Regions from separate parts of the Vreelandella venusta genome, predicted to be linked through region 1. Evidence: predicted binding sites of a transcription regulator. Region 1 holds the regulator's gene; each other region holds the start of a gene.
What was found. Region 1 encodes LexA, which represses DNA repair genes until DNA is damaged. Its sites were predicted from a motif close to TACTGTNTANNTANACAGTA; they were not measured.
Positions count from the first base shown of each region.

Region 2: IR195_RS01740 (DUF1654 domain-containing protein) is a predicted target of LexA. The motif match lies at 2,999-3,018, and genes of this name have one in related genera.
Region 3: dinB (DNA polymerase IV) is a predicted target of LexA. The motif match lies at 2,808-2,827, and genes of this name have one in related genera.
Region 4: IR195_RS05920 (LexA family protein) is a predicted target of LexA. The motif match lies at 4,387-4,406, and genes of this name have one in related genera.

Region 1 is NZ_CP065135.1:1,818,062-1,823,840, reverse strand. Features, by position in the region: gene ppsR (posphoenolpyruvate synthetase regulatory kinase/phosphorylase PpsR) at 254-1,087, shown strand; gene IR195_RS08640 (hypoxanthine-guanine phosphoribosyltransferase) at 1,097-1,675, opposite strand; gene nagZ (beta-N-acetylhexosaminidase) at 1,746-2,756, opposite strand; gene IR195_RS08630 (L,D-transpeptidase) at 2,838-3,359, opposite strand; gene IR195_RS08625 (TetR/AcrR family transcriptional regulator) at 3,337-4,014, opposite strand; gene lexA (transcriptional repressor LexA) at 4,347-5,024, shown strand; gene IR195_RS08615 (energy-coupling factor ABC transporter permease) at 5,083-5,754, opposite strand.
Region 2 is NZ_CP065135.1:342,138-346,337, forward strand. Features, by position in the region: gene IR195_RS01710 (hypothetical protein) at 1-286, shown strand, start outside; gene IR195_RS01715 (hypothetical protein) at 286-1,215, shown strand; gene IR195_RS01720 (hypothetical protein) at 1,224-1,547, shown strand; gene IR195_RS01725 (hypothetical protein) at 1,531-1,956, shown strand; gene IR195_RS01730 (hypothetical protein) at 2,026-2,274, shown strand; gene IR195_RS01735 (hypothetical protein) at 2,464-2,751, opposite strand; gene IR195_RS01740 (DUF1654 domain-containing protein) at 2,756-2,983, opposite strand; RNA gene ssrA (transfer-messenger RNA) at 3,187-3,565, opposite strand; gene smpB (SsrA-binding protein SmpB) at 3,611-4,102, opposite strand.
Region 3 is NZ_CP065135.1:734,404-740,182, reverse strand. Features, by position in the region: gene IR195_RS03590 (TRAP transporter large permease) at 1-460, shown strand, start outside; gene IR195_RS03585 (YkoF family thiamine/hydroxymethylpyrimidine-binding protein) at 513-761, opposite strand; gene IR195_RS03580 (alpha/beta fold hydrolase) at 780-1,601, opposite strand; gene dinB (DNA polymerase IV) at 1,738-2,784, opposite strand; gene IR195_RS03570 (protein adenylyltransferase SelO) at 3,047-4,522, opposite strand; gene IR195_RS03565 (NAD-dependent protein deacetylase) at 4,570-5,418, opposite strand; gene IR195_RS03560 (UbiH/UbiF/VisC/COQ6 family ubiquinone biosynthesis hydroxylase) at 5,534-5,779, shown strand, end outside.
Region 4 is NZ_CP065135.1:1,258,854-1,264,632, forward strand. Features, by position in the region: gene IR195_RS05905 (M20/M25/M40 family metallo-hydrolase) at 1-922, opposite strand, end outside; gene IR195_RS05910 (sodium-dependent transporter) at 1,080-2,543, shown strand; gene IR195_RS05915 (Y-family DNA polymerase) at 2,505-3,851, opposite strand; gene IR195_RS05920 (LexA family protein) at 3,848-4,273, opposite strand; gene IR195_RS05925 (alpha/beta fold hydrolase) at 4,768-5,646, shown strand; gene IR195_RS05930 (patatin-like phospholipase family protein) at 5,681-5,779, shown strand, end outside.

The sequences.
Region 1 (5,779 bases):
ACCTGAAAGGCCGACTCTAATTGACCATGTCACACTAGCATCGCCCCGTCGCATTCGCCATTGGTCTAATAGCGAACGGAGTGGAGGATTTTTACAACAAAGCTCAATAAAGGGCTTTTTCTGTAGTCTTAACGAGATAGTTTTAATTAAATTAAGCTTTAAAACGAACTGCAAAAGTGAATGGCTTGGCGACGATTGTGCTAACCCACACCTCGCCCCACAATAGCAACTTTATTTATTGATGGATTTAGCGATGAAGCGAACAGCCTTTTTTATTTCTGATGGTACCGGCATTACAGCAGAAAGCCTTGGGCGCAGCCTGTTAGCTCAATTTAGTGATGTGGAAATTGATATGCTGACAAAGCCCTATATTGATACTCTGGACAAGGCTCAAGCTTTAGCGGAAATAATCGACTCTACCGCAGTACGAGACGGCCATAGACCGATTATCATTGATACCATTGTCGACCAGGATATCCGTAACGTCATTCGACAGGCTTCAGGCTTCAAGGTGGATATCTTCTCCACCTTTTTAGAACCCTTGGAGCAAGAGTTAGAAACTCACTCCTCTTACAGCGTCGGCAGAACACACTCGATTGGTAGCGATGATGTTTACATGGATCGCATCCACTCCGTTCATTTTGCGCTAGACAATGATGATGGCGCACGAACGCATCAATACGATAAAGCCGACATTATTCTAGTTGGCGTTTCACGCTGCGGAAAAACACCCACCTCGCTTTATCTAGCGCTGCAATTTGGTATTCGAGCAGCTAACTACCCATTGACTGAAGATGATTTGGATGAAGATGGCAGTTTAAAACTGCCCAAGGCACTAGCTCCTCACAGACACAAGCTATTTGGCCTAACAATTGATGCCCGCCGATTAGCAGCAATACGCAACGAGCGCCGCCCAAACAGCCGCTACAGTTCAATGGATCAGTGCTTGCAAGAAGTTGGACAGGCTGAGTCGCTATATCGCTCGATGCACATCCCGTTTATCGATACGACACGCTTTTCAGTTGAAGAGATTTCAACCCGCATGATTGCGGAGACAGGCCTAGCTAGGCGCTTTTCGCCCCGCTAGGCCAGAACATCACATGCCCTTGGGAGCAAATATTCCAGGGGCATTACGCCAGTAGCCTTTGTAATCCATACCAAAGCCGAACACGTAGCGATCTGCAACCTCTAGGCTACAGTAATCGGCTTTTAGGCCAGGAACAGCTTTGCGGTCATGCTGTTTATCCACTAGCACTGCCGTTGTAACGCTCGCCGCCTGGGCTTCCTCGCAGTAGGCAAGGATAGCGGCTAGCGTAGAGCCCTCATCAAGAATGTCATCGACGATGACGACGTGGCGACCTGCCATGGGAATTTCTGGAGAAACACGCCAAAAAAGCTCGCCACCACGCAGCTCATTGCGATAGCGGGTAGCGTGCAAATAATCAACTTCAAGAGGGAAACCTAATCGAGTTAGCAGGTGCCCTGTAGTAATCAAGCCGCCATTCATAACACAGTAAAAAACCGGTAACTTATCCCCTAGATCTTTACTAATCGCCTCGGCCATTCGGTCCAGTGCACGCTCAACTTGTTGTTGAGAAATTAAGCAGTCAGCGTTATCCATCAGCTCACGCATTGAGTCGAGCGACTCAAGCGCTTCTTTATCCAGTTTGGACATCGGGTTACTCCAGGAAAGGGGTTAACTGGTCAGTGATTTAAAATTGAAAATAACTTAAGAAAAGAGGGGGTTAATTCGCCAACGCTTCTAATTTGGCATGGGTACGACGCCAGCGGCCAAGCGCCGTTAGCGCATCCACATCGGGACGGGCTCGCCCATAGCGTAGCTTGATTGGTCGTTTACTGTGTAATCCCTGGCATGCTTCAACAACATCTAACGCTGCAGAGCGGTCATTACAGACCAATAGCATGTCGCAACCTGCGGCAAGGGCAGCGCTGGCGCGCGCCTTCGGATCACCCGCCTCGTGAGCGCCCGCCATGCTTAAATCATCTGAAAAGATACAACCTTTAAACCCCAATGACTCTCTTAACATCCCCAACCAACTTGGCGAGAAGCCAGCAGGACGTGAGTCAAACGCACTATAAATAACATGGGCAGGCATAACACCATCAAGCTGAGTAGCAAGTTGGCTAAACGGAACAAGATCGCGCTGTTTAATAAGCGCCAGCGGACGGTCATCCACAGGTAACGCCACATGGGAGTCAGCGGCAACGCCACCATGGCCAGGAAAATGCTTACCTACCGCCGCCATACCCGCTTCATGCAAACCGTTGATAAAACACTGACCCAGCGCAGCGACGTGTGCAGGGTCGGTGCTGAAGCTACGATCACCGATCACGCTAGAGATACCACTTTCGACATCTAAAACAGGCGCAAAGCTGATATCCAGACCGCAAGCAGCCATTTCCATCCCCAGCAACCAACCCGCATCTTTTGCTAATGCAAGACCGGATGCCGAATCCTTAGCAAATTGATCACCAATGCGTGCCATGGCTGGCATGCGAGTAACGCCTTCTTTAATGCGCTGAACGCGACCGCCTTCTTGATCAATACCGAGTAACAGCTCGCCGCGAACACGGCGAATATCACTGCAAAGCTTTCTAACCTGGTAAGCATTCTCGACATTTCTAGCGAATAAAATGACACCGCCCACAGCAGGGTCCATCAAAAGATGTTTTTCAGCTTTGGTTAATCGCGGCCCTTCTAGGTCAAGCATGACCGGGCCTAAAGATTGAGTCATTGTGATGGATCCAACAAAAGGGCCGTCAATTTTAGTTGATCAATCTCTCGTGTCAAAAAATCAATAATAAGTTGATTCAGCTTAGCCATTATGAAGCCAAACGGGTGTGCCCGGCGGCGCATGCTCAAAAAGATACATCAGATCATCATTGCGCAACCGAATACACCCATGTGAAGCAGCTACGCCCATCGGTTGATCAGGAGGAGTACCATGAAGATAGATAAAGCGGCGCTGAGTGTCGACATCCCCGCCTCGATTCAGCCCTCTCTCTAAACCACAGAGCCACAGAATGCGCGTTAATATCCAATCACGCCCCGGGAATTCAGCCGCCAGCGCCGATGTAAACACCTCTCCAGTCCACCGCCGCCCCCGAAAAACAGCGTTCTCAGCTAAACCACCTCCTATCGATGCACGGATATAATGCCATCCAAGGGGGGTTTGACCGCTGCCTTCCTGTTGCCCTACGCCCTTCTCACCGGTGGACACGGCACATTGGTACTCCAGTGTGCGCCCCTGCCACCAGCATAGCTGCTGCCGCTGGATATTGATCTCTATCCAACCGCCATTCTGCGGGGGTAGTTCAACTAACGTGGGCGTTCGCATAAGGTCCTTCATCAGCAGCAGGCGGTAGCGGAGCATTCATAGCGGCAACCACCACGGGGCGTAAACGTCTTACCAAATCCCTGACGGTGACTTGCTCATTATAGTCTTTCGCGGCAATGTCTCGCAGCGCATCTAAACCCGACAGCGTAAAAATCACGGTGCCCAGCATGAAATGCAGTCGCCAAAAACGCTCAGCATCAGGTAAATCGGGTGTGGCTTGACGCACCAACTCAGTAAAGCGGGTAAACACATCGCCGTACTGCTGTTGGATATAACGGCGCAAATGCCCTTGCGCCTGACTATACGCCAAGCCTAGCAGACGCATAAACACCTTCAAACTATTGCGCTCAGCAGGCACTGCCAGCACTGTGCTTGCCATTGTTTCCAACAGCACTTCAAGCGGGATCACATCACCGTTGTACTGCGCTTCCAGCTCATCAAGCGCCGTGTGAAAGCGTTGCGAGAAGGGATCTAAATAGCGTGCAAACACAGCCTGGATAAGCGCCTTTTTAGAGCCAAAGTGGTAATTGACAGCAGCCAAATTAACCCGCGCTTTACTGGTGATATTGCGTAGCGATGTTTCGGCAAAACCACGCTCGGCAAACAGCACCTCAGCGGTATCGAGGATACGTGTTACCGTATCAGATTGCGCCATAGCGCCCTCCAGAAAACGAGTGTTTAAAACATCGTTAAATACTATGCCATAACGCTATTTGGCTCAATCACTTATCTTTAGCTTTTTCCGCGATGCTAAAACGCAGCCTAGGCAGCCATTCAAACACCAGCTATCAGACGCTATCGGGGTTGCCACTGTCATAGCCTCTCAGACTTGCCGCTCCTATCCTTATTCTAGGCACCAATTGCATAACGGACGTCATTGTAAAACGCTCTAACATGTACTGGACAGAGCAACATACTGTATACTTAACCACATACTGTTTAAGCCGACATGTTGCCACTGTCTTGTTCATTTTTTTGGAGTTTGTTATGTCGCGTCCACTTACTGCCCGTCAACAGCATGTTTTTGATTTTATAGTTAAAACGATGGCTGAATTTGGCTATCCACCGACCCGCGCAGAAATTGCCAAAGCGCTAGGTTTTCGCTCCCCGAACGCTGCCGAGGAGCATTTACGAGCACTTGAGCGCAAAGGTGCTATTCGCATTATTCGTAACACCTCACGGGGAATTCGGCTGCCGAATCAGGAACCGCTGGATGTCAGTGATGTCTCGACAACCGCATCTGCCGCCAATGTAGAACCACTACCCAATGGCCTACCAGTCATTGGAGAAGTGGCTGCAGGAAGCCCGATTCTTGCAGCGGAACACATTGATCGTTATTGCCCTCTCCCCGCTGAATACTTTACCCCCAAAGCAGATTACCTACTTCGGGTGCGAGGCTTGTCAATGAAGGATGTAGGCATATTGGAAGGTGACCTTCTTGCCGTACATCGCACCGACCGGGTTCGTGATGGGCAAATTGTAGTAGCAAGGTTAGAAGACGAAGTAACCGTAAAGCGCTTCAAACGGCAGGGCCATACGGTGACACTGATTGCCGAAAACAACGACTTTGCGCCCATAGAAATTGACCTACGCACTCAGCAGCTTGATATCGAAGGGGTAGGAGTTGGCGTTATACGTGGCGGGAACGGCCAAGCACTGGGATAAGCGAGCCAGTGCAAATGCCGGTGAGGCAATCGTTAGATGCCTTACCGGCCTTACACACTTACTGAGAATCTATATAGCGACGATCATTAAACGTAGCTACCCAGCTCGGGTGATACACCAGCAAAATGCTGAGCAACATCCCGGTGATAAAAGCCTCGGAGGGCATTAACAGGGGTAAGAAGCGCGCATACTCTTGGGCTAAGTACACAGCTTCAGAGTCGGTACCCGCCACTATGATTAGCAAGACCGCTGACAACCCTCCGGCCAGCGTTGCCAGCGCCGCGCCAAAAAAGCCGCATACGAATAAGAAGATCATCAAGTTATCCGGCAGGCGCCGGTCTACCCATCGCCATACCAGACCGGTAATGACCGCAGGTACAATGCCGGTTACCAATACATTGGCGCCGAGTAATACCCATTCGTTGCGGCCACTGGCCGACATTGCAACATTAATCAGCACATTGCTGATTAATGCGAGAGGCATTTTGAATACCAGCGTCATTAAGACGGTGAAGACTAAGTGCAAGGTTAACCAATCGACTGCCTGGGCACGCAGTTGCCACATCAACACCACAGCGAGCGTCGCTGCTAACCACCGATGCTGAAGGGACACATCGCCTATCAGTACTCGCCAAGGGCGCAGCCATATCATCCACGCAAGCATACTCAACGATACCAACCACGTCAGCAACAATGCCCAGGGAGCTAAAACACTTTGCGCGAAAGACATGGATGCCCCTATCTACCTGTCAGCT
Region 2 (4,200 bases), 1.5 Mb from region 1:
TTTATGGGCATCGGAAACGCGGCAAATCGATCCGGCGCAAGAGGCCATCTATCGGCGCAAAGCGCAGGAAGCTAACGCAGGCGGCGGCCCTTTGCTGAATGCCGAAGCCGAAGCGCTACGCATTGAAAAATCAGATCTGTGTGAGCGCGTGAAAACGGCCCAGGCTGCAACAGAGCAGGCGTGGGCTGACGTAGAAGTTAAGCGCGTGAAAGCTAAGGCCGACATACGCGCATCTCAGACAGCGGCGCAGATGCACGCAATCGTTAAAATGCTGAGGGCCGGATAATGGCAGCACCAACGAACTATGATCAAACAAACGAATGGCTCGCCGAAGTCGACCGCCGCGTACAAGATCTTATCAATATTCTGAAAGGCGGTATCGACGTTGGGCAAAGCGGCACGCTAGGCAATCTCGCGCTGATCGACACGCTGAGTGAATCCCCCATTGGTAATTTATCTGCACTACAGCAATCGCTGCAGGTTGATGCAGTGGCAGGGCGTGGGGTTATTGGCGGTGCTGGTGATTTGTTGGCCAATGGGGCTTATGGCCTGGGCGGACAGGGATATATGTTATCCAATTTTGACGCCCCCCCAGAGCGCAACGAATTTTACATTGGCGCGGGCTCTTCTGCGACGGGTGACCACGGAGGGGCAGCATATTGGCCTGGCATTGACCTCTATCGAGCCTCTAGTGATCGGGGAGCTAGGCTGATGTTCAGCAATGAGTACATGAGGTTTCGGGGGTGGGAAGGGACAGACACAGTTACCGATTTCCTCGTGTACCACGATAAAAACATACTCGGCACAGTCTCACAATCTGAGGGCATTCCTACAGGGGCGATTATTGAGCGAGGAAGTAACGCAAACGGTAGCTACGTTAAGTTCGCTGACGGGACATTGGAATGTACGCGAATAGTCAATCTGGAAGTACAGGCTACAGAGGCGTCAGATTCTTTATTTCGTAGTGTAGGAGTCTCCTTTGACTTTCCTGCCACGTTTGTCAACGGAATCGCAGAGTATGCTTCAGCGAGTTTACTAGGCTCTCAGTCTATTCAAATAAGGGCTTCTGGGTTACTCGTAAAAACTAGGCGAGGAAGTGGTGTTTTAAATAGACCCGATTGGTCATCGACGTGTGTTGTTGCTACAGCCCCTGCAACCTCTGCCCCAGGTGAATTAACAACAATTGCCCTTTATGCAGCCGGGCGTTGGTATTAGGAGTAAGTATGAAGCTAAAGATTAATCTATCGCCTTGTTCGGGCTTAGCCGAAACTTCAGCCAGCATTGCTGGCACAGTGCTAACAGTTAACGGCACGGACTACGACTTGTCCGAACTACCTGACGGGGCTATTGCACAACACTCAGAGTTAGGGGAAGTGACCCGCAACGGCGATGAGTACGAATGCACGATTCGCTTGGGCCATGGGCCGAACGCGCAAGAAGCAACGCGGTTCCCGCAGCCGATTATATTGGAAAACCATAACGGCGATATTGAGCTGCCTGTTTACGACATTGTTGAAGAGGAGCCTGTCGATGAGCTGGTTAAATGATGCAGAAGTAACGCTACCTAAATCTCGATCAGAGCTATTAGCAGACGCACAAGCAAAGCGGATCGCTGAGATCAACGCGGCTTACACTGCCCAGGCTGAACCACTAATTAAAGATTACCCAGAGGTCGAGCAATCGACGTGGCCAAGCCAGAACTACGAAGCGCGGGCTTACCTGGCATGGCTAGAAGATCTGCAGGGTGAGCAGCCATCAACGCCTGTACTAGACGCTATTCTATTAGGCCGTAACGGTGAAGATGGAACGGAGACACTGACTGAGCTTTGCGCAGCTGTTATTGGGAATGCGGAAATGTTCACCCAGTTTCAGAAACTCACCGGGCGTAGGCAGCGGCTAGTTAAAGCTGTGCGTGCTGCGACGGTGGTAGACGATGTGAACGCTATCAGCTGGTAGGGCTTAAAAAAGTAACAGACCAACGGCCGCGAAAGCGGTTTTTTTGTGCCTAAAAAAGAGGATTCCCTAATGTCTGAATTTCCCAACATCGACAAGCTGAACGATGCCGCCCGCACTGCGCGTGAAAAAATGGACGCCGCGTTACAGAAAGAACTGCCGCCGGGGGCTGAGGTGGCTATTAAATCAGGCCCGGAGTTTGTGGGGCGTTACGAAGTGCAGGAGTATCCGAAGTATTCAAGCGGCCAGGTGCTGGTTAAGAACGTTGAGTCTGGAGTTGAGCGGCGAGTGGGGTATGGGCAGGTTAAGCTGATTAAGTAGAGCGTTCGACCGGCACAAGTCATCCGCTTAGTTGCGGTTTTTTGTGTCTGTCGTAAGTGATCTCTTACAAAAACTGTCGTCGATTTCCTACATTCAACAGCAGCTTTAACCGCTACTGTGAAAGTGTGACGCCGAGGGATCGCCGCTTATAGCATGCCGGATGCGTTGCACAGGGACGAGGGGCGTGGTTTAAAAAGGACGGTAGACCACGCCCCATTCTGCGCTTTGATCGTTAGCCCGCCGCCACACGCCCTCTGTCATCAGGTCCCGCCGCGTTATTAAATGTGCTGCCGTGCCGGGTGTTAACGCATCCATTGGGTCAAAACTCTTTCCATGCCAACGCCCGCTATAAAGCTTGCCGTGCTGAATGATGTGAAACTCAATCACACAGCGCGGCAAGCTGATAGATGAAATACGCCTCCAGCCTTTCCGCTCCATTGCCTTGCGCCAGAGCGTCGCGCGGTAACGTGCATTCATGACATTACATCGCTTCGGCAGGGTTCCACCGAATTTGCACAAGCTCTGCCGTGTCATCAAGAGGGGTTAGCGTTACATTTTCAACAGTACCCAGCTCGTCAAGCATGCGTGCCCAATCCTCTGCACTATCCTCTGGCTGACGCTGCAGCTCAGTACAATGCTCAGACTGTGCACGGGGGCTGTTGATCTTTCGCTGCACTCGCTGGACTAACTGCTCGTATGATTTTGACATAAGCGCCTTCTTTTTATCTGAATATATATACAGTATTTTAGTGCGAGTATAGCCAGTGAAGTTATCGAAAGCTAGGGAGTATTTGTGGAAGGTAGGGGCAATAAATGTTGACTCAAATGTTGACATAACTATGCCTAAACAGGCCCTTTTCAGCCCACAGGTACAAAAAAAGCACCCGTAGGTGCTTGATTTGTAGGGGTGTCTGGTGGAGGCGGCGGGAATTGAACCCGCGTCCGCCAGCACGCGCCTATTGGCTCTACATGCTTAGATTTCGTCATTTGCTTTAACGCAACTGACTCCGACGATCAGGATTCAGTCACGCGAGCCTTCTAAGTTTAACGATTGATGAGAAGACACCACCAACCGCGGTCCTATCAGCTTTAGCTCGTATCCCATCAGTGATGAATAGGCACATCACCTTTGGGCCAGACAAGAAGCTAACAGTGTTTAGGCTGCTAGCGCGCCTTGAGCGTAGTTTTCGTCATTTGCGACTATTTTTCGTGATGTGGGATTTACGAGATACATCACGCTCTCGGCATGCACCGCAAGGGTTGTCACCGGCGTCGAAACCATGTCGCCCCCTGATCACAGATGAGCATTCTAACGTGCTCACACCGAATTGACCAGTTATGCCTTGTTATGTTCCCGCATTATCCGACCTTTCTGACGGCTCCAGTCGCGATCTTTCTCGGTGGCACGCTTGTCATGCAGCTGTTTGCCGGTCACCAATGCCAGCTCACACTTCACCTTGTTGCGTTTCCAATAGAGCTTGAGCGGTACGCACGTGTGGCCTTTGTCCTGGGTCACCGAGAAAATTTTGGCAATTTCCTTGCGGTGCAGAAGCAACTTGCGCGTGCGCGTCGGATCAGCAATCTCGTGGGTGCTTGCTGTATTAAGCGGCATGATATGGCTGCCTAGTAAAAAAGCCTCGCCATTACGAACCAAAATATAGGTGTCGGTAAGCTGTGCTTTACCAGCGCGCAGGCTTTTAACTTCCCAGCCCGCGAGTACCAAACCTGCTTCTAAGGTTTCGTTGATATGGTACTCAAACCGAGCCTTCTTGTTTTGGGCAATAACGCTGCTGCTAGGGCCCTTACTGTTACCTTTCTTAGTGGCCATGGAACCTCATCGTTGATCTGTCAGTAGCACCCCCTTCGTTATGACGGGAGGCGTGATACCATTTAAGGTCTACAAAAATGTTTCCCATGATACGCTTT
Region 3 (5,779 bases), 1.1 Mb from region 1:
GTCGATCATGGTATGTAGCCTTCTCATCGCGGCCACGCTTTTGTCCACGGCAATGGGGTATCTGCATCTTCCGCGCGAGTTGGCTGGATGGATTGCCGAGCAGGGCTTTAGCCCCATGGTACTACTGTTTGCCCTGGCCATTTTCTATATCGTGCTGGGGCTGTTCCTAGATGGCATTTCAATTACCGTGATGAGCTTGCCAATTACGCTGCCGATTGTCTTGCTAGCGGGGTTTGACCCCATTTGGTTCGGTATCTTTCTGATTATTATGATCGAGCTTGGACAAATTACCCCACCCGTCGGTTTCAATCTCTTTGTACTGCAAAGCCTGACAGGTGAAAGTATCAGCCGCGTAGCCTGGGCTTCGCTACCATTTTTCCTGCTCATGTGTGTAGCTGCACTGCTGGTCAGTATCTGGCCACAAATAGCTCTATGGTTGCCCAGAGTCATGGCCGGTTAAGCGCAGGTAGCCATCAAAAAAATGCCGCCCGGTCCAATCGGGCGGCGTTGCTTTAACGCGGGCGTCGGTCGCCTTCGAGGAAGTTAGCTGTAAAGACCGCTTTACCGTGAGTCTCGAACGACCACTTCATCACATCGCTTAAAGCGGTCATCACCGCATCGAATTCCCCGAACACTTGGGTACTCATTCGATTAGGGTGAACTTCTAATCCCGTGGCTTCCAAACGTTTTACCACGTCTTTCACCACTGGCTTAAAATCATCGGCCAGGGGGTAATAGCTTAGCTGTACGGAAAGATACATCCTGCCTCCTTATGCGCTTTATGCGCGCTTACTGGCTCCTTGTGAAAAGCTCTGCCAGGCCGCCAATATAGCCGCCCGTGTCTCATCAGGATGCTCCATAGGGAACATGTGGGTGCCGGGAACTTCGCTAGTAACTAACCCACGACGCTGAAGCCGCTTGACCCGTGTAGGGGTGAGTAAGTGCGACTCCTGCCCTACTACCAAGTGGACCGGCACACCGACTCGCCGTGGCAATCCCGACAGGTGATCCGGTAGGTGGCGAAAAATCTCTACCTCAATACCTGGGTCAAAGGTTAGCTCAGCGCTACCGTCATCCAGTAAGCGCGTACCTGCTTCAATGTAGTCGTTCAATGCCTCTGGGGTAAAGCGGCGAAATAGCCCTCGGCGTCGCAGCGAGTCAGCCATGGCTTCTCGGCTAGGCCACACACTGCGCCGCCCCTGGGTTTTACCAGCAGGGGTGATGCGATCCATAAAACCAAATCGCTTCGCCGCTTTCATCACCCAGGCATCCGGCCCCAGCATCAACGGCGGGTCAAGCATAATGACGCCGCAGAAGCGTTCTGGCTGCTTATCTGCCGCCATGGCCATCAGCGTACCGCCTAACGAGTGACCAACACCTAATAGCGGTGCGTCTGTAACCGGTAAATAGCTCAACAGCTCATCGACTAAATTGCCCCAGTTATGGTTCACCGGGTAGTCTGGGTGATGACCCAATCGATCTAGCGGATGGAGGTCAAACGACTCTGCCAGTGGTTCCAGCAGCGTGCGATAGCTTAAGCCAGGAAAGCCATTCGCATGGGCAAACACTAAACGAGGGCGTTGGGTGGCATGGGCAGACATGGTTAGCTCGCAGGATAAGAAGACAGAAATGCTACGTGGGGCACGCCACGCTAGCTAGTAAGCACAAAAACTATCATACGTCTGTTTTAACGCGCCTTTGTATGAGCGTCAATCGACATAAGTATTAACAGGCTAATTAAAACAGCGAGAGTTGCTGAACGGCGGCTTCTTCTGCCAAGCGGTAGCCCACACCTAGTAGCCGAACTGGCTTCTCCCCTCGCGCCCAACCAATAGTCAGCAGGGATTCGAATTGCTCCTGGTTGGGTGCGGGGTCGGCGTGCTCCACTGTCGTTTGGGTAAAGTCATTGAATTTTATCTTTACCATTAACCCGCGCACGGCGGGCGCGGGGTCTAGTCTGGCATAGCGCTGCTCTAAGTCGTTGAGCAGATCCGGTATCTGTTGGCGACAGGTTTCCAGGGTAGGTAAGTCCTGGGAGTAGGTTTGCTCGGTGCTGATCGATTTACGCTCACGATGGGTTTTCACCGGCCGCTCGTCGCGCCCAAAGCTAAGCTCGAACAGCCGATGCCCGAAGCGGCCAAACTGTTCGACCAGCTCGGTGAGCGGGCGAGCCCGCAAATCCGCACAGGTTTGAATATCCAACCCCGCCAATTTTTCAGCCGTGCGCGGCCCTACCCCGTGGATTTTCTTGACCGGCAGTTGCTGCACAAAGCCATCGATATCGTTCGGCGTGATCACAAACAGACCATCGGGTTTACGCCAGTCGCTGGCAATTTTGGCAAGAAACTTGTTGGGCGCGACGCCTGCCGAGACGGTAATGCCTACTTCCTGCTTAACCCGTTGGCGAATCGCTTCGGCCATGCGGGTGGCGCTGCCGTTGCACAGGGAAACATCAGTAACGTCTAAAAAGGCTTCATCTAGCGAGAGCGGTTCAATCAGTTCGGTCACATCGCGATAAATCGCAAACACTTGACGCGCCACCGCTTTGTATTTGGCCATATCACCGCGGATCACGGTCAAATGTGGGCAGCGTTTGAGTGCCTGCGCCATGGGCATGGCCGAATGGATGCCAAATTCGCGGGCGGGGTAGTTACAAGTAGCGACAACCCCGCGCTGCTCAACGCTGCCACCTATCGCAATAGGCACATCGTTAAGCGCTGGGTTGTCGCGCATTTCAACCGCTGCGTAGAAGCAGTCACAGTCGCAATGAATAATTTTGCGCACAGGTTGCCCTTGCCTCCGCCCTTACCTGTAAATAATCACAGTTTACCACAAGAGTGATGTGAGCAATGACATCACTGATGTGCTAGGCGGAACAGCTCTTCGCGGGGGCGCTGTGAACCCGTCCGTGGGCGCTACTTTCGCCATCTGACCGCCAAGGATGGCGGGAATGCCGGAAAAGTCGGGAACTGTTTTCCGGCCATGGCGAAAGACCCCCGCTATGAGCTATTACCGCCGTGATGGCTTACTTTTCAGCTTGGGTAAATCAAGTACCGCAAAATGTTCTTAGTACCTGCTCGTTTTCCGTTGCGGGGGCTGCAAGGCGGCGTGCTTCTGCGGATTCATCAAAGGGCTGGGTGACCACCGCAAGTAAGCTGTGAAACGGCGTAAAATCGCCTTCATAAGCCGCATCAATAACTTCCTGAATGCGGTGATTGCGGGGAATAACAACCGGATTAGCACGCCGCATAGCAGCTAAGCGCTCGCTGTCTTGGCTGGCAACCTGTACGGCTTGCCACTTATCTAGCCATGCCGCCAACTCATTGGGCTGAGTCGTCAGCGCCAGCAGTGCTTCCTTGTGCGTTTCACTTGCAGTGCTGGCGTAATGCGTCAGCGCATCAAAGGTAGCGGTCATATCCATCTGCCCCTGGTGCATCTGACTTTCCAGCGCCGCCATTAGCGTTACCTCTTGGTCACTGTCCGCTGCAAGGCCAAGCTTATCCGCATGCAGGCGGCGTTGCTCGGCATCAAACAGTGACCCAAAGCGGCGGATGATATCAGTGGCCTGCTCAACGACGGTATCGCCCTCTTCGCGCATCAGCGGCAGCAGCGTTTCGGCAAAGCGGGCTAGGTTCCATTGAGCAATGGCGGGCTGGTTATCAAAGGCATAGCGCTTGCCTTGATCAATCGAGCTGTAGACTTTTTGCGGGTCAAACTGCTCCATAAAGGCACACGGGCCGTAATCAATGGTCTCTCCAGCAATGCTGCAGTTATCGGTATTCATCACGCCATGAATAAACCCAAGGCTCATCCACCGCGCCACTAGCGCTGCTTGGCGAGCAACCACCGCTTCTAACAAGGCTAAATAAGGATCGTCTGCACTAGCGGCTTCGGGATAGTGGCGCTCAATCACATGATCAGCCAACGCTTTCAGGGCAGCTTCGTCTCTACGTACCGCTGCAAATTGAAAAGTGCCTACACGAATATGACTGCTTGCCACGCGGGTAAAGACTGCGCCTGGCTCAGGCAGTTGGCGCACGACTCGCTCACCGGTCAAAACGGCGGCTAACGCGCGGGTGGTGGGTACGCCCATTGCAGCCATAAACTCACTGACCAGATACTCCCGTAGCACTGGGCCTAATGGAGAACGGCCATCACCGCTACGGGAAAATGGTGTGCGGCCGCTACCCTTGAGCTGCACGTCGCGCCGTATCCCAGCCTTATCGACGACCTCGCCCAGCAACAGTGCGCGACCATCGCCCAACTGCGGTACAAAATTACCAAACTGATGCCCAGCGTAACCAAGCGCCCGTGGTTCTGCGCCCGGTGGCAATTGGTTACCACTAAACCATTGGGCAAGGGTGGCATCATCAGGCTTATTCTTCAGCTCTGACTCAATCCCCAGCGTTTCTGCCAGGCGCTGATTAAATACAATCAGCGTGGGCTGGCTCACTGGCGTTGGCTGGCAGGCAACCCACAGTGGCTCGGGAAGCGTTGCAAACTGGTGTTCAAATGACAGCACGGGTGACTCCGCTGTTGGTGACAATCGTTACTTAGTACCCTAGCACTTTAGTCAAGTAAACGCTGCCGCAAACAGCTGACAGCGTGCTCTAACACTGGCGTTAACGGCGCACGCCACTGATGGGTTAATAGCGCATCAGCCCGCGTGACGCCCAACGACAGCGAGGCCACCGGTAAGCCCATGGCGTGGGCATCGCGGCACAAGCGGTAGCCGGAATACACCATCAACGAGGTGCCCACAGCCAGCACGGCATCAGCGTTTTGTAGCCCCGCTTGGGCAGCCAATCGCCGTGCTGGCGGCACCACATCACCGTAATAAACAACCTGGGGCTTTAAGATGCCTTGGCAGCGCGGGCAATCCAGCACCCTAAATGTCGAAAAATCAGTCTCTAAATCCGCATCGCCGTCGGGCGCATAGTGAGCATCTAGCGCTGCAAAACTTGGGTTCATCCTGGCCATTTCGCTGTGCACGGCGTGGCGCATAAGTTGATAACCGCATGCCATGCACGCCACCACGTCTGCTCGCCCATGCAGATCAATGACCTTGCTGGAACCAGCCCGCTGATGCAGACGATCCACGTTCTGTGTTACCAGCAGTTCCACGTAGCCCATGCTTTCAAGCGCCGCTAACGCCTTATGCGCACCGCTCACTTGGGCTTCTCGCATAGCTTTGAAGCCGATCAATGCACGCGCCCAATAACGCTGGCGCACGGCAAGTGAGGCCATAAAATCGCCATGCTGTACCGGCGGCGGTCGCTTCCACTGCCCGTCGGCATCGCGGTAATCAGGAATGCCGCTATCGGTGCTTACTCCCGCACCAGTAATCACCCACAGTTTGGGGTGGCGCTCGATAAACCCTGCCAGCGCCTCCCCCGCCTGCACGATGCTATTTGTCATTTCCACGGCCTGCGTCAATGGATCACCCTATGCAACACTGCGACAAGTAACCGATACTGTATGACAATAAAGGGTCATGCAATATGCCCTCGTTATTCAACGTAAGGAGTGTCTCATGCAGTGGGATCACGAGATTATCATTGTCGGCGGTGGCATGGTGGGTGCCGCTCTAGCGGCTCGTTTAGGCCATACCGGCATGTCGGTTGGGCTGGTAGAACGCGGCAGCGCCCCCACCCCGCTCAGCGGCGATTATGACCTGCGTATCTCCTCACTCAATGCCCGTTCATTGGCGTTTGTAAAAGCGAGCGGCACCGTGCTTTCCGAAGAGCGCTGCTGCCCGTTTCGTCATATTGATGTCGCC
Region 4 (5,779 bases), 560 kb from region 1:
TAATGCGGTTGAGCTGTTCGCTGGCAATCGAGCCTACAGACATCGTGAAGCCTTTGCCCATTTCCAGCGTCTGCATGCGTTTATCACCAATACCGGGGGCGGCTACGTAGTCATGGTTAACGTCTACGCCAATCAGTGCGTCTGGCTTTAGTTCACCAGCCAATACGCGGCTGCCGAAACGGCCAATTTCTTCGTAGCTGGCAATGGCAAACAGTACGCGTACGTTTTCGGTGCCGCCAGCTGCTGCGATTAACTTTGCCACTTCTGCGGTAACAAAGCAGCCCAAGCCATTATCCAGGTAAGCGCCGTAGAAGGTATTCGGGCTAAAACCAGGGCGAATGGGGCGGTCAAAAATAATCGAATCACCCGGGCGAACGCCTAAATTCAGTACTTGCTGCTTTTTATTTTCGCCATGGATTTGCAGGTCCAGGTAGATCTGCTCTTTTTTGATACCTTTGCTGCCATCGCGCTGTGCAGGATCAGAAAAGTGAATAGCGCCCAGGGCTTCTACTGTACCGCCTTGGATGCAGCGGTAGCTGCCGGGAGCGTCAGGATCTTCGCTGAATAGCTTCACTTCATGGCCGATAAGTACGGTGGGCAAGAAGGAGTCAGTGTTGATCCAGATCTTGCCGTCTTCGCCAATCGAGCGAACCTGCATGCGAATTTTGTCTGCATGGCCGATGATCATCACTTTGAACATGTCATCGCGATCAGGGTGGGTGTCCAGCACTACGCCAGCATTGCCTTTAAACTGATGCAGATGCCAGCCGCTGGGTGCGAAGCTTTCAAAGTAGGGCTTCAGTACGCCGTAGGTCATGGCGCCTTCCAGGCCTACCGGGCTAGGGGCGGCAAGAATGTCGCGCATGATGTTGAACTGCGCGTCGGGCATGGGTTGCGTCCAGGGTTTGGCGCTGTCGCTCATGTTAAGCACTCTCCGTTGGGTGGTGTTTATCGCTTACTAGTCTGCCAGATTCTTGCTTCAGATGTGCATGGCTGGTTCGCCGAGTGAGACAAGAATTTTGGGCTTTGGTTATAAAATCCTCTAGGATAGGCGCTTTTTTCTGACAAGGTGGAAGGTCATGGCGTCTTCTGGGCAACCTCGCACTCAGTGGCTGGGCCGCTGGGGCTTTATGCTGGCAGCCACCGGTTCGGCGGTGGGGCTGGGCAATATTTGGAAATTCCCCTATATCACCGGGGAGTATGGTGGTGGGGCCTTTGTGCTGGTGTATCTGGCGTGCATTTTAGCCGTTGGCGTTCCAGTGATGATGACCGAAATTGCCTTTGGTCGGCGTGGGCGCGGCAGCCCGATTGATGCGATACGGCGTGTCGTCAATGAGTCTGGCCGCTCTTCTGCCTGGTCGCTGATTGGTTGGATGGCGATGCTTTGCGGCTTTATGATTCTGTCGTTTTATGTTGTGGTCGCAGGTTGGTCGTTCTCCTATTTATGGAAAATGCTCACCGGTGGCCTCGCAGGCAGTAGCGTTGATGACATGGCGGCGGTCTTTGGAGCCAATAATGCCAACCCGTTTATTCTGGGCGGTTGGAGCACCCTGGTGGCAGTGCTGACCATGGTGATTGTGGGCAAAGGCGTTCAGGAAGGTATCGAGAAAAACGTCAGTTGGATGATGCCCGGGCTGGTGCTCATGCTCATTCTGCTTATTATTTTTGGGGTGTTTTCCGGTGGGTTTGGCGAGGCAGTGAGTTTCTTGTTCTCGTTTAACGCGGGAAGCCTCTCCAGTGAAGGCATGCTGGCGGCGTTGGGCCACGCCTTTTTCACCTTGTCGTTGGCATCCGGTGCGATTCTGACCTACGGTAGCTACTTGCCTAAAGGAGCATCCATTGGGCGTACCACGATAAGCGTGGCCATTGCTGATACCGTGGTTGCGCTAATGGCGGGGCTGGCGATCTTCCCGGTTATTTTTGCTAACGGAATGAATCCTGGTGAAGGGCCGGGGCTTATTTTTATGAGCTTGCCGCTGGCCTTCCAGGCGATGCCCATGGGCACCCTATTTGGCATTCTGTTTTTCTTGATGCTCTCGATGGCGGCGCTGACCTCGTCTATTTCGATGGTGGAAGCCACGGTGTCGTGGTTATGCGATAACAAAGGCATGACCCGTAAATCGGCCTCTTGGGCGACGGGCACCGTGCTATGGCTGATCAGCACGCTGGCGATGCTATCGTTTAACCTGGGCGCTGATTGGACACTGGCGGGTAAAAACTTCTTTGACTGGCTGGATTATTTGACCTCGCGCTGGATGATGCCGCTGGGTGGCCTGGGTACGGTCGTGTTGGCGGGATTTGTGCTGAAAAGCGAAACCTTCCGCGACGAACTGGGCCTCGCACCGTTGCCTTATACGCTATGGCTGACCATGGTGCGCTACGTTAGCCCGTTGGGTATTTTGGTTATCTTTGCTGATGCCTTAGGGCTTTACCAAGTTTCGTTCGCGGTGCATTGGCCGTGGCTGCTAGCGATTTTGCTGGTCATGGTCGCAGTGGGGGAGACTCTAAGCCCGCGGCTGCGCCAAGCGCTGCGCTCGCGCTAGCCGCTGTTGTTCACGCTTCGCCCTGGCAGCTGCAATGGCGCCAGGGTGAGTGCCTGCCTCCATGAGTTCGTCCCAGCAGGTGGTGTAACGGTTAGAGCGGTGTGCACAGCGCAACTGCCACGGTGCTTCCGCTTCTGTCATTCCAAAACGAATCGTGCCTTGCCCCATGCGCTGGTTAATCGCGTCAACGGTGTTCATTAAGTGCGGGTGCGCTTTATGTGAAGGCTGCAACAGCGAAAGCTGATACTGCTGTGCATCGACTAAGTCCAATAGCATGACACCGGCTTTGATAAACTGAAAACCCGGCCGATACATCTGTTCCAACCCTTCGCGAACGGCTTCTAAAATGATGCGGGTATCGTTACTTGGCGATGCCAGTGGAATCATCGCGCTAGGTGAAAGCTGAGGCTGGTCTTTACGATGGCGGTTGGTGTTTAGAAACAGTAACACGGCGCGGGTAAGGCTTTTCTGCTGGCGCAGTTTTTCGGCACTACGCTGAGCATGGCGGCGCAGCGCTGCGTGCAACTCCGCTTTTACCCCGGTTGCTTGGCCAAAAGAGCGTGATGTCATAATACGCTGACGCGGCGCTTCTAGTGCGTTCATTTCCAAGCAGGAGGTGCCACGTAGCTCTAACACTGTACGTGCAAGCACCACTGAAAATCGTTTGCGAAGCTGTTTTGGATCGCACTCCCGCAACTGCCACGCCGTGCGAATACCACTCACTGCAAGCCGTTCTGCTAAGCGTCTGCCGACGCCCCATACGTCATTCACCGGCAGCTGTTTAAGCAGCGCCATCGTGGTCGGGCTATTGGCAGTGAGTAGGCAGACGCCTTGGTAGTGAGGTTGCTGTTTGGCAACGTGATTAGCGAGCTTGGCTAGCGTATGGGTAGGTGCCAGCCCTACGCATACGGGCAGCCCTAAATAGCGGCGAACACGGCGGCGGATAACTTCCCCGAGCGCTTGGCATTGAGCGTCGCTGAAGCCATCCAGGTAGATAAACATTTCATCAATAGAGTAAGGCGCGACGTCTGGACAGGCATCCCGCAGTAGCTGGGCGAGCCGTGCGGACATGTCGCCATATAGCTCGTAGTTAGATGACAATAAGTGAATCTCTCTCCGTCGGCGCAAACCTTCCAACTGAAAAGAGGGAGTGCCCATGGGAATTTCCAAGGCCTTCATTTCGGCCGAACGGGCAATCACACAGCCATCGTTATTCGACATCACACCCACGGGTTTGCCTTCAAGCGCGGGGTTAAAAACGCGCTCGCAGGAAACATAAAAATTATTGGCATCAACAAGGCCAATCATGGCAAATACTCATGCACCACAGCGCGTACCACCCCCCATAGCTGGCAGTTTGTCTCTTCTAACGGCAGCGGTGGATAGTGAGGATGTGCCGAGCAGAGGTGTGGCGTGCCTTGATAGAGCGCATAACGCTTTATCAGTACTTCCTCTTCAAACATGGCGACCAGAATATGCCCTAAGCGGGGCGGTATACTGCGATCTACCACCAGCAAATCACCTTCAAATATCCCCCAGCCTTCCATGCTGTCGCCCGCGGCGGTGAGATAAAACGTATGGTTAGGGTGTTTAATCAACCGCTCATTGAGATCCAACGTGCGTGGTTCGTAATCTTGAGCAGGTGAGGGGAAGCCGCTAAACCCAGCACGGCCGTGTAACGTTGGAAATGGCAACGGCTGAGAGGTTAACGGCAGGGCTGTCGCAACCATCGTTGTTGGAAATGTGCTCGTTGTTAACGTACTTGTTGTAAACGTGACTGTTTCTGATGAGGCGGGTTGGGACGGCATCATCGGCATCCTCATGAATAAATAATGTACTTTTATACTGTTTTTATAACCAGTATTTGAGGGCAGTATTTATTCATGGGAGAAAAATTGCAAGCGATGCTCAGCGCTGTGTGTCTGGGGAGTATTGGCTCAAGGGAGCTATTGGATTAGCGAGCAAGCCACAGGCCAACCACCAACGCACTGATCACGGTAATCAAGAACACAAGATTGCGAGCGCGGGTGTCACGACGTGGTTTCATAGTCATTTTCCTGTTGATCATCATCGTTAAGAGCATTTCGAAGTAGTCGCAGCACGCAAGAGTTATCCGCATAAAGCGGCAGATGCGCTGCGCTTAGCATGGTAACGTTTACGTCTTAGAGCGTCATCTGACGTATATAACATTGCTTGGTTATCCGGCTTTTAAGAGATCCTGTTTATGAATGAATCGACCCACGTTGCTACCGCTGCGCAGCCACTTTCCCTGGCAAATGGTCGGCTGGCGGCGCTTAGCTGGGGGCGTAGCACTGCGCCTACTTGGGTGGCGCTGCATGGTTGGCTAGACAACGCGGCGAGCTTCAGCCGGCTGGCGCCGCTGTTGGTGAAAGCACTGGATATTCGCATTGTAGCGATCGACTTCCGTGGTCACGGGCACTCAGCTCATGCGCCTGCAGGAAGCGACTATGCACTATGGGACTATACCCACGACGTGCTGGATACTATGGAGTCATTAGAGATCGAAAAGGCGACGCTACTTGCTCACTCGATGGGGGCCGCCGTGGCTTGCCTAGTCTCGGCAGCGTTGCCTGAGAAGGTGGATAAGCTAATTCTGTTAGATGGCTTAGGCGCATTAAATACACCTGCTGAAGAGACGGCCAGCCAACTACGTAAAGGGCTAGTGGCCTATCGGCGGCCGCTTTCCCGTCCTCCTCGTTATCCCGATGTTGAGAGTGCAGTTGCCGCGCGGGTAGCCGGAGGTGTCACGCCGCTGGACAGCATCACCGCCACGCCACTTGTCGAGCGTAACACCCAGGCCACTGCCGATGGGCATGTGCAAATGCGCACGGATAGCCGTTTACTAAAGCCTTCTTTGGTGCGCTTTACGCCCCAGCAGGTGTTGGCGCTACTGGCGGAGATTCAAGCCCCGGTGCTATTGATAGAGGGGGAGCGAGGTATTTTAGGCGAACGGGGTTGGGCAGCAAAAGCGCGCCAAGCAGTACCACAGTTAACGCGCCATGTACTCGCGGGTGGCCATCATCTGCACCTTGAGCCACAATCGGTGCATCGCGTGGCCAGCACAATCAGTCAGCAAGCGTAGCGGGTACCTGATTGCTCGCGTTAGGAAGATGACGATGAAGAAAAAAGTAGCGCATGTTGTTAAAGCACCTGTGGCAAGCAGCGGCTTGAATGGCGGTAATAAGGTTGCGCTGGTATTAGGGAGTGGAGGGGCC